Regions from separate parts of the Calidithermus terrae genome, predicted to be linked through region 1. Evidence: riboswitches for the same ligand, from Rfam matches in the RefSeq annotation. Region 1 holds a riboswitch; the other holds the start of a gene.
The links. A riboswitch is a leader RNA that binds a small molecule or an ion and turns the genes downstream of it on or off. The one in region 1 is predicted to bind cyclic di-GMP.
Positions count from the first base shown of each region.

Region 2: it holds a riboswitch for cyclic di-GMP, as region 1 does, so the genes downstream of both, Mterra_RS19130 (metallophosphoesterase family protein) here and Mterra_RS13855 (S8 family peptidase) in region 1, are expected to answer to the same signal.

Region 1 covers NZ_QXDL01000126.1:940-11,314, forward strand. The annotation lists partial or broken gene Mterra_RS13825 (TolC family protein) at 1-128, shown strand, start outside; gene Mterra_RS13830 (TolC family protein) at 125-1,105, shown strand; gene Mterra_RS13835 (efflux RND transporter periplasmic adaptor subunit) at 1,102-2,313, shown strand; gene Mterra_RS13840 (efflux RND transporter permease subunit) at 2,323-5,787, shown strand; gene Mterra_RS13845 (alpha/beta hydrolase) at 5,790-6,578, shown strand; gene Mterra_RS13850 (hypothetical protein) at 6,748-7,338, opposite strand; gene Mterra_RS13855 (S8 family peptidase) at 7,350-8,975, opposite strand; cyclic di-GMP riboswitch class II at 9,054-9,139, opposite strand; cyclic di-GMP riboswitch class II at 9,216-9,299, opposite strand; gene guaA (glutamine-hydrolyzing GMP synthase) at 9,410-10,375, opposite strand, start outside.
Region 2 covers NZ_QXDL01000275.1:397-4,444, forward strand. The annotation lists gene Mterra_RS19125 (ABC transporter substrate-binding protein) at 19-1,725, shown strand; cyclic di-GMP riboswitch class II at 1,842-1,925, shown strand; gene Mterra_RS19130 (metallophosphoesterase family protein) at 2,059-2,820, shown strand; gene Mterra_RS19135 (DUF3208 family protein) at 2,982-3,245, opposite strand; partial or broken gene alr (alanine racemase) at 3,315-4,048, opposite strand, start outside.

The DNA.
Region 1 (10,375 bases):
CCCTGCAGGCCGAGCTCGCCGCCCAGCAGGCCCGGCTCGGCCTCGAGCAGGCCCGCTTCGCGCGGGCGCAACGCCTCCTCGACCTCTACCGCTTCTATGCCCTCCCCCCCAGTGAGGTAACCCCATGAAACGGCTCATCCCCCTCCTCGCCTTCCTCGCCCTCGCCGCGGCCCAGAACCTGAGCCTCGAGACCGCCCTCGGCAAAGCCGCGTCCCAGGCCCCGGTCGTCTCGGCCAAGGCCGAGCTCGACGACGCCCAGGCCGCCCTGCAGCGGGTGCTGGCCGATCCCCTGCTCACCCGCCCCGGCCGGGTGCAGGCCGAGCAGCGCGTGGCGCTGGCCCAGGCCAGCTACACCCGGGCCCTGCGCCAGGCCGAGGGCTCCATCGCCGGCGCCTACGCGCAGGTGCTCGAGGCCAACCTGCAGAACCGGCTGGCCCAGCAGTCGCTCAAGCTGGCCGAGACCAACCTCCAGGTGGCGCAGATCCGCCAGAAGAACGGCTCGGGCACCGCGCTCGACGTGAAGAACGCCCAGAACCGCCTCGAGGACGCCCGCCGCCAGGCCGGCCTGGCCGAGAGCGGCTTCGCGCTGGCGCAGAGCAACCTGCGCAGCCTGGTAGGAGCCTTCGCCGCGCTCGACCCCCTCGCCAAGCTCCCCGAGCCGCCCGGCCCCGAGGCGGTGAAGGGCTACCTCGAGGCCAACCCCGACCTCCTGCAGGCCCGCCAGCGGGCCGAGTTGGCCCGGCTCCAGGTCGAGCTCCTCGACCCCAGCTACGCCGCCCGCGCCGACATCGACGCCGCCCGGGCCCGTGCCGAGCAGGCCCAGGCGGGCGCGCGCGAGGTCGAGCGGGCGCTGGCCCTGCAGTACGACCAGCTCTACAACCAGCTCGTCAGCGCCTCGAGGGCGCTGGGCGTCAGCCGTGCCGCCGTGGAGAACGCCCGCGAGCAGCTCGCCGCCGACAGGAAGCGGCTCGAGGGCGGCCTCATCAGCCCCATCGCCTACGCCCAGTCCGAGCTGGCCCTCACCCAGGCCGAGCTCGCGGCCCAGCAGGCCGTCGGCAACTACCTGCGGGCTTACTACAACCTCCTGACGGGCGGTGGGCGATGAGGGCAGCCGGGGTCTACCTCGCCCTCGGGCTGAGCCTGCTGGCGCTCGCCGCCTGCCGGCCCCAGACGGGGTCGGCCACCGCGGCGAAGGAAGAGCCGGCGGCCGAGCGCGTGGTGCGGGTGCGGGTGGTCGCGCCCAAGACGGGCCGCCTGGTGGCCGCCCGCACCACCGGGGTCACGCTGGCCCCGGCCCGCGAGAGCCAGGTGGCGGCGGGGGCTAGCGGGCGGGTCGAGCGCGTGCTGGTGAGCGAGGGGGCGCGGGTCGCGGCGGGCCAGGCGGTGATCGAGCTCGAGGCCACCAACGCGCGCAGCAGCCTACGCCAGGCCGAGCTCGGCCTCGAGCAGGCCCGGGTCAACCTCAGCCGCGCCCAGCGCTCGACCCAGGCCAACCTCGCGCCGCTGCAGGCCCAGCTCGAGGCCGCCCGCACCAACCTGAGCGTGGCCGAGCGGCGCCTGAAGGAGGGCCGGGAGCTCGCGGCGGCGGGGGCCATCGCCGCGGTGGAGCTCAGCGGCCTCGAGGCCGCCCGCGCCCAGGCCCAGGCCGCCTTTGACAACGCCCAGGAGAACCTCAGCCGCGCCCGGCGGGCCAACCAGGAGGACCTCGCGCTGCTGCGCATCCAGCTCGAGCAGGCCCAGGTGCAGGTGCAGCAGGCCCGCAAGGCCCTCGGCGAGACGGTGATCCGGGCCCCCTACGCCGGGGTGGTGGCCGAGGTGCTGGTCAACCCGGGCGAGTTCGTGGCCGCCGGGAGCCGGGCCTTCCGCCTGGCCGACACCCGCAGCCTCGAGGCCCGCTTCCGCATCCCGCCCTCCGAGGCCGCGCGGCTGCCGGTGGGCAGCGGGCTCAACCTCGACTACCAGGGCAAGACCTACTACGCCCGGCTGGTGCGCACCGCCCAGGTGCCCGGCAACGACCGTCTGGTGGAGGCGGTGGCCCAGGTCGCGGCCCCGCTCACGCCGGGGGCCACCGCCAACCTGCGCTACAACCTCGAGCTCGCCCAGGGCGTCCTGCTGCCCAGCGGGGCCCTGCTGCCCGGCGAGCGGCCCGCGGTGATGCTGGCCGAGGAGGGGCAGGCCCGGACGGCGGCGGTGCGGGTGCTGGGCGACAACGGCACCACCGTGGCCGTGGACGGCGTCCCCGCCGGGGCCCGGGTGATCTACCCGGTGCCCCCCAGCCTGCGCGACGGCGACAGGGTCGAGGTCATCCCGTGAGGCCGTGCCATGCGTGAGAGCCCGCTGGTCAAGTTCTTCGTCGAGCGCTTCGTCTTCTCCACGGCGGCCTTTTTGGCCCTGGTGCTCTTCGGGCTCATCGCCAGCCGGGGCCTGGGCGTGGACCTGCTGCCCAAGTTCGAGATCCCGGTCGTGGCCATCAGCACCACCTACCCCGGCGCCGGGCCCGAGGAGATCGAGAGCCAGATCTCCAGGCCCATCGAGGACGCCCTCTCCACGCTGCCCGGCCTCGACCAGATCTCCTCGCAGTCGAGCGAGGGCTTCTCGCTGGTCATCGCCCAGTTCGACTACGGGCGCTCGGTGGACCAGGTCGCCACCGACGTCTCGCAGCGGGTGGCGGCCGTGCGGGGCCAGCTCCCCCGCGACGCCTCGGCCCCGGTGGTGCAGAAGTTCGACCCCGCCTCCCAGCCCATCCTCTACGTGGCGGTCTCGGCCGAGGGGCGCGACCTGCGCGAGGTGGCCGACTACGTCGATAAGACGCTCAAGCCCCAGCTCCAGCTCGTGCCCGGGGTGGCCGACTTGCAGATCCAGGGCGCACCCCAGCGCCAGATCCAGGTGCTGCTCGACCCCTGGAAGCTCGCCGAGTACGGCCTCACCGCCAACCAGGTGGTGGGGGCCATCCAGGCCTCGGCCCTGGCGATCCCGGCCGGGAGCCAGGACCAGGGCGGGCAGCGCTTCAACTTCGTCACCCGCAGCCAGCCCCAGACCCCCGCCGACGTGGCGCGCATCGTGGTGGACCCGGCTCGAGGCCTCAAGGTCTCCGACTTCGCCAGCGTGCGCGACACCCAGGCCACCCCCAGCCGCTACACGCGCCTGTCGGGCGAGCCGGTGGTGCTGCTGGGCGTGCGCAAGACCCCCGACGCCAACGCGGTCTCGGTGGCGCAGGGCGTCAAGGGGACCCTGGCGAGGGCGACCTTGCCCGAAGGCTACCGCGCCCGCGTCACCGGCGACACCACCACCTTCATCCAGGCCACCGTCGAGGACACGCTGAAGGAGGTGGTCATCGTCGCGCTGGTGGTCTCCTTTGTGGTGCTGGTGTTCTTGGGCAAGCTCAACTCGGTCTTCAGCGTGGTGGTCGCCATCCCCATCACCATGGCCGGGGCGCTTCTGGTGTACGGGCTGCTGGGCTTCACCTTCAACGTCATCAGCCTGCTGGCGATCATCGTGGCGGTGGGGATCGTGGTGGACGACTCCATCGTGGTGGCCGAGAACATCGACCGCTACCGCCGCCAGAAGTACTCCGTCCCCGACGCCGTAGCCAAGGCCACCCGCGGGCTGCTCTCGCGCGAGGACGCCGCCGTGCTGGCCGAGCACATCGAGCGCTACCTGGCGCAGGGCCTGCCGGTGCACGCGGCGGTGGGCCGGGGCAGCGCCGACCTGCTCCCCGCCGACGACATCCCCGCCGTCGCCGCGCAGGTCGAGCACTGGCTCGAGCAGCCCTACGGCCTCAAGGACGCGGTGCTGCGCGGCACCACCGAGGTGCTCTCGGCGGTCTCGGCCGCGACGCTGTCGCTCCTGGCGGTGTTCTTGCCCATCAGCTTCCTGCCGGGCTTCGTGGGGCAGCTCTTCCGCGAGTTCGGGCTGGGGCTGGCGGCGGCGATCTTCTTCAGCTGGCTCGAGGCGCTGTTCTTCCTCACCGTGCGCCTGGCCTACTTCCCCGACCCCGAGCCCCCCACCTGGCGCGAGGTGCCCCGCAGCCTGCGCGGCATCCGCGAGGACTTCGGCTGGCTGGCGGGCAAGCTGCGCTCCTGGCAGGCGCTGCTGCTGCCGCTGTGGCTGGCCCTGCTGCCGCTGCGCTACGTGGGGCGCGTGCTGTTCGGGCTGGCGGGGGCGGTGAGCTCCTCGCTCTTCCACGCCTCCGAGCGCCTGTTCGACCTGCTGCGCGAGGCCTACGCCCGCAGCCTGGCCCGGCTGCTGCCCCGCAGCCCCCTGGTGCTCGCGGTGGGGGCGCTGTTCTTCCTCTCCATCGGCCTGGTGGCCCCCCGCGTGCCCTTCAACTTCACCCCCCGCTCCGACAACGGCGTGGTCAACGTGCGCCTCGAGCTGCCCAAGGGCACCGCCCTCGACGAGACCGACCGGCTGGCCCGCGAGGTCGAGGACTTCCTGCTGGCGCGCCCCTACGTTAAGGACGTGCTCACCGAGGTGGGCTCCTCCAACAGCGCGCTGGGCAGCGGCAACCCTGAGCGCGCCGACTTCACCGTGGTGCTGGCGGAGCACGGCGAGCGCGCGAACATCTACGCCATCGTCCCCGAGCTCGCCCGCGCGCTCGAGGCCCGGCTCGAGGCCCGCCCCGAGGCCACCCTGCGGGTCAAGGCCGCCGAGGGCGGCCCGGGGGGCGACGACTTCCAGTTCGTGCTCTCGGCCCCCACGCCCGAGCTGCTCGAGGAGCGCAACGCGAAGGCGCTCGAGGTGCTCTACGGCCTCGACTTCCTCGCCAACGTCTCCAGCAGCCTCGCCCAGAAGGCCAACGAGCGGGTGCTGGTGCCCGACGCCTCGGCGCTGGAGGGCACCGGCCTCACCCCCAACGACCTCGCCCAGGTGCTGCGGGTCTACAACGCGGGGGCGGAGGCGGCCAAGCTGCGCCGCTCGGGCCAGGAATACCCCATCGTGGTCAAGGCCGACCCCGGCCTCATCGGCAGCCCCAGCGCCCTGCTCTCGCTGCCGGTGTACTCCCCGAGCCTGCGCCAGTCGCTCCCGCTCGCGAGCCTCAGCCGCTTCGACAGCCGCCAGAGCCCCGCCACGCTGGCCCGCACCAACAACGCCTTCTCCGCCGGCATCACCGCCAACCGCTCGGAGAGCGCGACCAGCGGGGTCTTCCAGTACAGCCAGCAGATCGAGCAGGCGCTCGAGGAGGCCGGCGTCCTCGGCGACGGGGTGCGGCTGGAGAGCCAGGGCGGGGCCGCCTTCGTGGGCGACCTCGCCAGCACCGCGCCCATCGCCTTCGGGCTGGCGCTGCTGCTGAACTACCTGGTCATCGCCAGCCAGTTCAACGCCTTCCGCTACCCCCTCTACCTGCTGCTGCCCGTCCCGCTGGCGCTGGTGGGCGCCTTCTGGGCGCTATGGCTCTTCGGCGCGGGCCTCGACACCATCAGCGTGCTGGGCCTGGTGATGCTGATCGGGCTGGTGACCAAGAACGCCATCCTGCTCCTCGACTTCGCCGTGCGCCAGGCCCAGGAGAAGCCGCTCTACGACGCCTTGGTGGAGGCCGCCCGGCTGCGCCTGCGCCCCATCCTCATGACCACCCTCACCGTGCTGATCATCTCGCTGCCGCTGATCCTGGCGAGCGGGGAGGGCTCGGAGTTCCGCAAGCCGCTGGGCATCATCATCCTGGGCGGCGTCACGGTCTCGACGCTGCTGACGCTCTACGTGGTGCCCGCCGCCTTCTACCTCTTCGAGCGCCGCCGCTACCAGGGGCAAACCCTGCCCAAGACCCCGGCCCCCACAGCCACCGACTGACCATGAGCCGCAAAACCGCCCGACCCCAGACCCTCGTCGCCAGCCGCCGCTTCTGGCTGATCTTCTTCGGCCTGATGCTCTTCTTCGCCGCCAGCGTGGTGTTCTACGTCTGGCAGGCCCTCAAGCCCATCCCCCCCGCGCCCGAGGCCCTGGGCGCCCTCAGCAGCGACAGCGCCGTGAGGGTGGAGGCCAGGAACTGGGGCTACCTGCTGCGCCCCGCCGGGGAGGCCGCGAGAGTGGGCCTGGCCTTCTACCCCGGCGCGCGCGTGGACTACCGCGCCTACGCCCCGGTGCTGCGGCAGGTGGCCGCGGCGGGCCACCCGGTCGCGCTGCTGTGGGTGCCCTTCAACCTCGCCATCAGCGACCAGGACCGGGCGCGGGTGGTGCTCGAGGGCTACCCCCAGACCAAGTGGGTGCTGGCCGGCCACTCCATGGGCGGCGTGGCCGCCGCCAACTTCGCCGCCTCCGGCGACCCCCTGGTTCAGCGCTCGGTGGCGGGGCTGGTCTTGTGGGCCTCCTACCCCCAGAACGACCTCTCGAGCCGCACCCTCCCCACCCTGGCCCTCTTCGGCGGCAAGGACGGCCTGCTCACCGCCGAGGAACGCGCCCGCCAGATCCCCCGCATGCCCAAGGGCACCCGGGTCGAGGTGATCGAGGGCCTCAACCACGCCGGTTTCGGGGCCTACGGGGCCCAGCCCGGCGACCAGCCCGCCGACATCGGCCAACCCGAGGGCTGGCAGCGCATCGTACAGGCCACGGTGGCGTTCTTGCGGAGGGTCGATAGCCGATAACTAAGGGCCCGTAGCTCGTGGCGTGTGAAAAGTCGAGAGTCTAGGGCCGAGGATCGAGGGCCGAGGCGTCTTGCGTCTTGCGTACGACGTACGACGTACGACCCGCGTCCGGCGTCTGGCGTTTAGCTATCGACGATCGGCTATCGACTATTGACTATCAGCCATCGCCTCAGAACAACGTCAAGTCCACCCCACCCGGCCCCTCCGGCATCGGCGCGAAGAACCCCCGCGCCTGGCGCAGGTTGACCGTGAGGAAGGGGTGGCGCTCGAGGCACTTCGCCTGGCTGAGCGGCTGGCCCAGGGGGTAGACCTCGGCCTCGAAGAGGGGCTGGAAGGGCAGGGCGAGGGCCACGTACTGGTGGAAGTCCTGGCCTTCGGGGCCCTCGAGCCAGCCCACCAGCACGCTGTGAGGGTACAGCAGGGCCACCCTCCGGCGCTTGCCGCCCCGGACGGCCGGGGGCCGCCCGCCTTGCAGGTAGAGCACCCGCTCCTTGGGCAGGCCCATCGAGGGGAGCACCGCCAGGATGTCCTCGGCCCGGGGCGTCGCGGGGGAGTCGGAGCGGTAGAGGTTGACGCTGGCGAGGGGGAGAAGGGGGCTGTCGCCCTGGTTGAGCCAGTCGGCGGTGGAGGGCAGGGGCTGGCCCAGCGTGCCCTGCGGCAGGTAGATGAGGCCGTAGAGCTGGAGGTCGGCGAGGTAGAGGTGGGCTTCGTAGCCGCTGAGGATCTCGTCGGGGAGGGGTTGAAGCAGGCTCTTGGGCATGGGGACCTCCTCTAGTTGCACGCGGGGTTGGCGGGGTCAATCACCTTGGAAACGTCGATCAGGCCGTGGCCGGTCTCGGGCGAGGGGGCGGAGAGCTGGGCGGCGCTGCGCAGGCAGGAACGGACGGCCTCGAGCGTGGCGCTGCCCGCGCCTTCGGGGTGGAAGGTGCCGTGCTGGCGCTGGTTCTGGTAGAGGTGCAGCGCGACGGTGGCGCTGACGAAGGCCGCCGACATCGAGGTGCCGTAGGCGTTGCCCACGCCGTCGGCGGCCTGGCCGCCGTAGCTGGGGACGGCGGTGCCGGGGGCCACGAAGTCGAGCTCGGGGCCGTAGTTGGAGCCGAACCCGTTGCCCCACACGGCGCGCTGGCCCTGCGCGTCGGTGGCGCCCACGGCGAGGACGTAGGGCGAGGAGGCCGGGTAGCCCACGCTGGCGCTGCCGGAGTTGCCGCTAGCAGCCACCACCACCAGCCCCTGGGCGCTGACCTTAGCCAGCACGCTCTCGAGGTAGGGGTCGAAGGCCTGACCGGCCAGCGAGAGGTTGACCACCTGGGCGGGGGTGGGGTTGGTGAAGGCCCGGCCGCCGATCTCGGTCCGGCCGGCGGCGTACTCGAGGGCCTGCGCGATCTGGAGCGTGCCGGTGCGGCCCTGGGCGTCGAAGATCTTGATGGGCAGGACCTGGGCGAGGTTGTAGCTCACCCCGGCCAGCATCGAGCCGTCGTTGGTGGTCGCGGCGATGACGCCGGCGACCGCCGTGCCGTGGGAGTCGCCGCCGTGGGGGGCCACGGCGCCCTGGCGGGGCTGGGGGGCCTCGAGGCTAGCCCCCACCACGTCCAGCCAGCTCGACTGGGGGGTGAGGTTGGGGGCGAGGTCGGGGCGGTCGGTGAAGAAGCCGGTGTCGGCCACGGCGACCACGGGGCGCTCGCAGCCCGCGCTCAGGCCCTTCCAGGCCTGCTCGAGGCGCATCTGGGCGAAGAGCTCGTCCTGGGCGGGGTACTGGCGGTTGGCCGGGGGCACGGCGGCCAGGGCGGCCTCGTAGAGGTACTCGGGCTGGGCGTAGTCGGCCAGGCCCTGCTCGACGAGGGCGCGGGCCTTGGCGGCCTCCTGGCCCTGCGGCACCCGCACCACGCCCCAGCCGCCCTCCAGGCGCACAGCGCCCAGCTTCTGCAAGCGGCTGTCGCTCTGGCTGAACACCAGCAGGCGGCCGCTGGCGTAGGGGCGGTCGAAGCGGCCCAGCCCGGCGGGCCTGAGCGGCTCGGGCGCGGCGAGCGCGGCGCGGGCGGCGGGCCGGCTCGAGCTCGGGCAGCTCACGGAGGCCTGGGGCTCGACCGTGACGCTCTGGGTCTTGACCGCGCGGCCCTGGGGGGTGGCGAGCTCGAGGGTGAAGCGGTAGGTCTTGGCGGCGGTGGTGGGGTTGCCCCGCACCTTCACCGAGAAGGAGCGGTCGCGGGTGGTGAGGGGAAAGCCCGGCAGGGCGGGCTCGCTCGTGACGGTCACTTCCCCGGCGCCTTCGGCCTGCCAGAAGAAGGAGACTTCTCCCCCGCTCACCGGAAGCTGGGCGGGCACGGCCGTGAACTCGGCCTGGGTCTGGGCGACGGGCTGTCCGCAGCCCGCCAGGACCACAGCGGCGAGCCCGGCCACCGCCCAGAGCGGACGAAAGGTCGAAGAGCCAACGGTAAAGATGAGTGGGAAAAGCCAAGGTCCGTCAGGAACGCTTTTTCTGCGTTCGGCCGGTTGCACCACTGGCTCCCCGGTTCCCTTGGTGCCCACGTTGGGAAACACGGTTCAACGCCTCCGAACACCCTAAACGACGCCTAGGGCCAGGCTGGGAACCTGACCGGCGAGAAACGCCCACGGCGTGGCAAGATGCGTACGGAGTGGTTGTCTCTCGGCCGGTTGCGCCACTGGCTCGGCCTGTCCCAGGCGCCCAAATGCAGGACAGGCTTCGTCGCCTCCGAGAGGAGGTTTCCCTCCAGGTGCCGTTGTACCACATCCCTTAGGTGGGGAAATGGTCAAACGTCACATCTGGGGCGTTACTTTCGTGACTTGGGAGTGCCCTCCGGCACTGCCGCGCCTCACTCCCACTCGATGGTGGCGGGCGGTTTGGAGGTTATGTCGTAGACCACGCGCCCGACCTCGGGGACTTGGCGGGTGATCTTGCGGGCGACCTCGTCGAGGAAGTCGAGGGGCAGGCGGGCCCAGTCGGCGGTCATGAAGTCGGCGGTGCTCACCGCCCGCAGGCCCAGCACGTAGCCGTAGCTGCGCTCGTCGCCGATGACGCCCACGCTCTGCAGGGGGGTGAGCACGGCCAGGGCCTGAGAAACGCTGTCGTAGAGGTTCCAGTCGCGCAGGGCGCTGATGAAGATGTCGTCGGCGCGGCGCAGGACGTCGAGCTTCTCGGGCGTGACCTCGCCCAGGATGCGGATGGAGAGGCCGGGGCCCGGGAAGGGGTGGCGCATGCGGATGGGCTCGGGGAGGCCCAGGAGCAGGGCGAGCTCGCGCACCTCGTCCTTGAAGAGGTAGCGGAAGGGCTCCAGGAGCTCGAAGTTGAGGTCCGGGGGCAGCCCCCCCACGTTGTGGTGGCTCTTGATGTTGGCCGCCCCTTCCCCGCCCGCCGACTCGATGACGTCGGGGTAGAGCGTGCCCTGCGCCAGCCAGCGGCAGCCCTCCTGCGAGAGCTTGCGGGCTTCGGCCTCGAAGACCCGGATGAACTCCCGCCCCACGATCTTGCGCTTTTCCTCGGGGTCGGCAACCCCCTTCAGCGCCCGCAGGAACTGCTCGGAGGCGTCCACCACCCGCAAATTCTCGTCGCCCAGGGGCCGCAGGGCCTGCTCGACCTCGTGGCGCTCGTTCAGGCGCAGCAGGCCATGGTCCACGAACACGGCGGTGAGCTGCGAGCCGATGGCCCTCGAGAGCAGCAGGGCCAGGGTGGAGGAGTCCACCCCGCCCGACACCGCCAGCAGCACCCGGTCCTTGCCCACCTTGGCGCGGATGTCGGCGATGAGGGCCTCGAGGGTGTGCTCGGGGGTCCAGTCGCGGCG
Region 2 (4,048 bases), on a different contig from region 1:
AGAACGCAAACTACCCGCTTGTTGGCTGTAGGCGTGCTGTTGAGCGGCTTGGGGCTGGCGGCCGTGCCGGCCAACACCCTGCTCATCCAGCAGTCGGCGGACATCCCCACGCTCGACCCGGGCGAGACCTACGACACCTCCTCGGGGCAGGTCGTCGAGAACGTCTACGAGACCCTGCTGACTTATAAGGGCAAGAGCGTGGCCGAGCTCCAGCCGCTGCTGGCGACGTCCTGGAGCGCCTCGAGCGACGGCCGCACCTACACCTTCACCCTGCGCCGGGGCGTGAAGTTCCACTCGGGCAACGAGTTCACCTGCGCCGACGCGGAGTACAGCCTGCGCCGCAACCTGGTGACCAACAACCACAGCTCGGGCAACTGGTTCCTTTCCGAGAGCCTGCTGGGCACCGCGTCCAACGCCAAGGACGACCCGAGCATCACCTGGGCCAAGATCGCCGCGGCCGTGAGCTGCAACGCCAACGGTCAGCTGGTGCTCAAGCTGCCCAAGGCCGACCCCGCGCTCCTGGTCAAGCTGGCCTTCGCCGGCAACTCGGTCGTGGACAAGAAGCACGCCGTCTCCATCGGCGAGTGGGACGGCACCGAGGCCACCTGGAAGGACTGGGTTGACCGCGAGCTCACCGAGTCGGCGCTCTCACAGAAGCCCAGCGGCACCGGCGCCTACCGCCTGGTGCGGCGCGACGCCAACACCACCGTGCTGCAGGCCTTCGACGGCTACTGGGGCGGCAAGCCCAAGCTGCAGAACGTGATCGTCCAGATCGTCAAGGAGCAGGCCACCCGCCTCGAGGCGCTGAAGAAGGGCGACGCCGACGTCGTCGAGACCGGGCCGCGGCCGGTGCTCGAGCAGCTCAAGGGCGTGGCCGGCCTCAAGGTCATCGACGGGCTGCCCAACGTCTCGGCCGCGGTCATCGCGATGAACCAGAACATCAAGGACCCCGGCGTGCTGGGCTCGGGCAAGCTCGACGGCAAGGGCATCCCCGCCAACTTCTTCTCCGACGTCAACGTGCGCAAGGCCTTCGCCTACTCCTTCGACTACGACCGCTACATCAAGGAGGTCCAGCTGGGCAAGGGCCTCCAGCGCACCATGGCGATGCCCGACACCTACTTCGGCTACGACGCCAAGCTCAGGAAGTACACCTACGACCCCAAGCAGGCCGAGGCGGCCTTCAAGAAGGCCTTCGGCGGGCAGCTCTGGAGCCGCGGCTTCGTGCTCAAGGCCCGCTACCGCGCGGGCTCGGCGGCCTCGCAGACGGCCATGGAGATCCTCAAGACCAACATCGAGAAGCTCAACCCCAAGTTCAAGGTCGAGCTCGAGCCCAAGACCTGGTCGGACTTCCTCAAGGACTCCCAGGAGGGCAAGGAGGCCATGATCCTCGTGAGCTGGGCCCCCGACTACGCCGACCCCGACAACTTCCTCTACACCTTCTACGCCTCGGACGGCTACTACAGCCCCCTGATGGGCCTGAAGGACGCCCAGATGGACCGCCTGCTCGAGCAGGCCCGCGCCACCACCGACCGGGCCAAGCGCGCGGCGCTGTACAGCCAGGTCGGGCAGCGCGCCTACGACCTCGCGCCCTCCATCCTGGTGCCTGCCGGGCAGGTCTTCATCGTGCACAGCGACAAGCTGCGCGGCATCGCCGAGAATTACAACCCCATGTTCTCGGGCATCACCGGCACCTTCTGGAAGAGCCTGAGCAAGGCCGGGCTCTGAACGGCCTTCTGACCCAGGGTCCCCCCGCGAGCAGCGGGGGGACTTGCCTTCGAGGGGCATTAATCACAGCTTCCAGGGCTTCCTCGAGCTAAGGTGCGAGCTGGAAGGGTTCGCCTTTCCGCCTCGGAGGCGAGGAAGCCTGTCCTGCACTTGGGCGCCTGGGACAGGCCGAGCCAGTGGCGCAACCGGCCGAGTCGAGCAAACCCGCACCGCTGCCCTGGGCGTTGGCAGCCTGTTCGAGGTTTTTCGGTCGGTGAGGCACCCAGCCTGGCCGACCGTGCCTTAATTTCGGCCGGACCCCCCAACGCCAGCCAGGCCCTAGCGAGGCCATTCATGCGCATCGGAATTCTCTCGGACATCCACGCCAACCTGCCCGCCCTGGCGGCGGCGCTGGGCTGGTTGTCCAAGCAACAGCTCGACGCCATCGTCGCGGTGGGCGACATCGTGGGCTACGGCCCCCACCCCAAGCCGGTCATCCGCATGCTCCAGCGCTTCAACGTGCACTGCATCGGGGGCGGCAGCGACATGCGCGTGGCCTTCCGGGTGCTCTCCAGCGCTCCCCGCAGCAGCATCTCCGACCTCACCCTGCGCTGGACCATCGCCCAGCTCGAGGAGCCGGAGATCGCCTTCCTCAAGGGCCTGCGCTACCGCCACCGCGTGCCGCTGGGCAGGGGACAGCTCATGGCCTTCCACGGCACCCCCGAAGACCCGGAGGTCAAGATCGACCTCGAGCTCCCCGCCGCCGACCTGCTGCCGCTGTTCGAGCGCTTCGACGCCTCCTGCATCGTGGCCTCGGGCAGCCACCTGCCCTTCCAGCGCTGGCTGGGCGACCGCCTGATCTTCGACCCCGGCTCGGTGGGCCTGAGCCTGGGCGGGGCCCCCGGCGCCGACGTGGCGGTGCTCGAGGACACCCCCCAGGGCCTCAAGGTCCAGTTCAAGAAGCTCCCCTACGACACCGAGTGGGTGGCCCAGGACATGGCCCTCGTCGGCTTCCCCCCGCCCCTCATCGAGGCGATCCGGCAGGGCTCCTTCACCCCTTCCGACCAGCCCGCCTCCAACGCGACCATCGAGTGGGTGCCGGCGGTGCACGGGTAGGGTTGGCGGGCACGGGTCGTACGTCCTGCGCCCTACGTCGAACGCCAAACGTCGAACGCCGAATGCCGAACGCAAGACGCAAAACGCCGGTCGTGCGTCCTACGTCCTACGCCGTACGCAAAACGCAAGACGCAAAACGCAAGACGCAAGACGTTTTGGCCCTAGACCCCCGATCCTGGACCCTCGACAAACCGCGGAGCACGGGGCCCTAAACCCATCCCCCTTCTGGCGTCCGGCCTTAGGCGTTGGGCGTTGGGCGTGCCGTCCTGGAAGAAGGCGAAGGGCGGGCGCACGGGGTCGATGAGCAGGTGAACGGGGCCGTCCTCGAGCCCCTCCCCCAGCCGCGCGGGCAGGGCCTGCTTGGGGTCGAACTCGAGCGCTTTGGGGTGCCAGAGGTAGCCCTGGAAGAGCTTCACGCCCCTCATGAGCCCTCCGGCGCGCCCGGGTCGCGGGCGAAAGGCGAGTGATCCGGGTGATGCATGCCTTTTACGCTATCACGCGTCCGCGCGGGCCACTTCCACCCCGCCGCGCAGGTAGACCCGGGGCAGCCGCGCCGCCAGCCGCACCGCCGGCTCGTAGCTCACCGTCCCGGTGAGCTCGGCCCAGCCCCACAGGCTCGAGCTGGGGTGGAAGTCGGGGGTGACCACCTCGAAGACGGTCTCGAGGCTCACCGGCCCGGGGACGCGCACGGTGATCTGGTCCATGGAGATGCGGCCCACCACGGGGTGGTTGTGCCCCTCGAGCCGCACCGTGGCCCGGTTGTAGAGCAGGCGCGGCATCCCGTCGGCGTAGCCCACGGGCAGGGTGGCGATCCACTCGTGGCCCTGCGTGGTGTAGAGCCCGCCGTAACCGATGGGGTGGCCGGGGGGCAGGCACTTGACTAAGGTGGGCCGGGCCAGCAGGCGGGCGACGGGCTCCAGGCCCACGCCGGGCCACAGCCCGTAGAGCGAGATCCCGGGCCGGACGGCATCGTAGGCGGCTTCGGGGTAGTTCAGGATGCCCGCGGTGTTGGCGAGGTGGTAGAGGTAGCCCGCCCCCCACGCCGACCGCACCGCCTCGAAGTGCGCGATCTGGCTGCGGGTCCACGCGTCGTTCTCCTCGGCGTCGGCGAAGTGGGAGTAGTGCCCGCCGACCTCGAGCCCCTCCAGCCCCTCCAGCGCGGCCTTTACCCGCGCGGCGTCCTCCCAGGGGAAGCCCACCCGCCCCATCCCGGTGTCCCACTTCACGT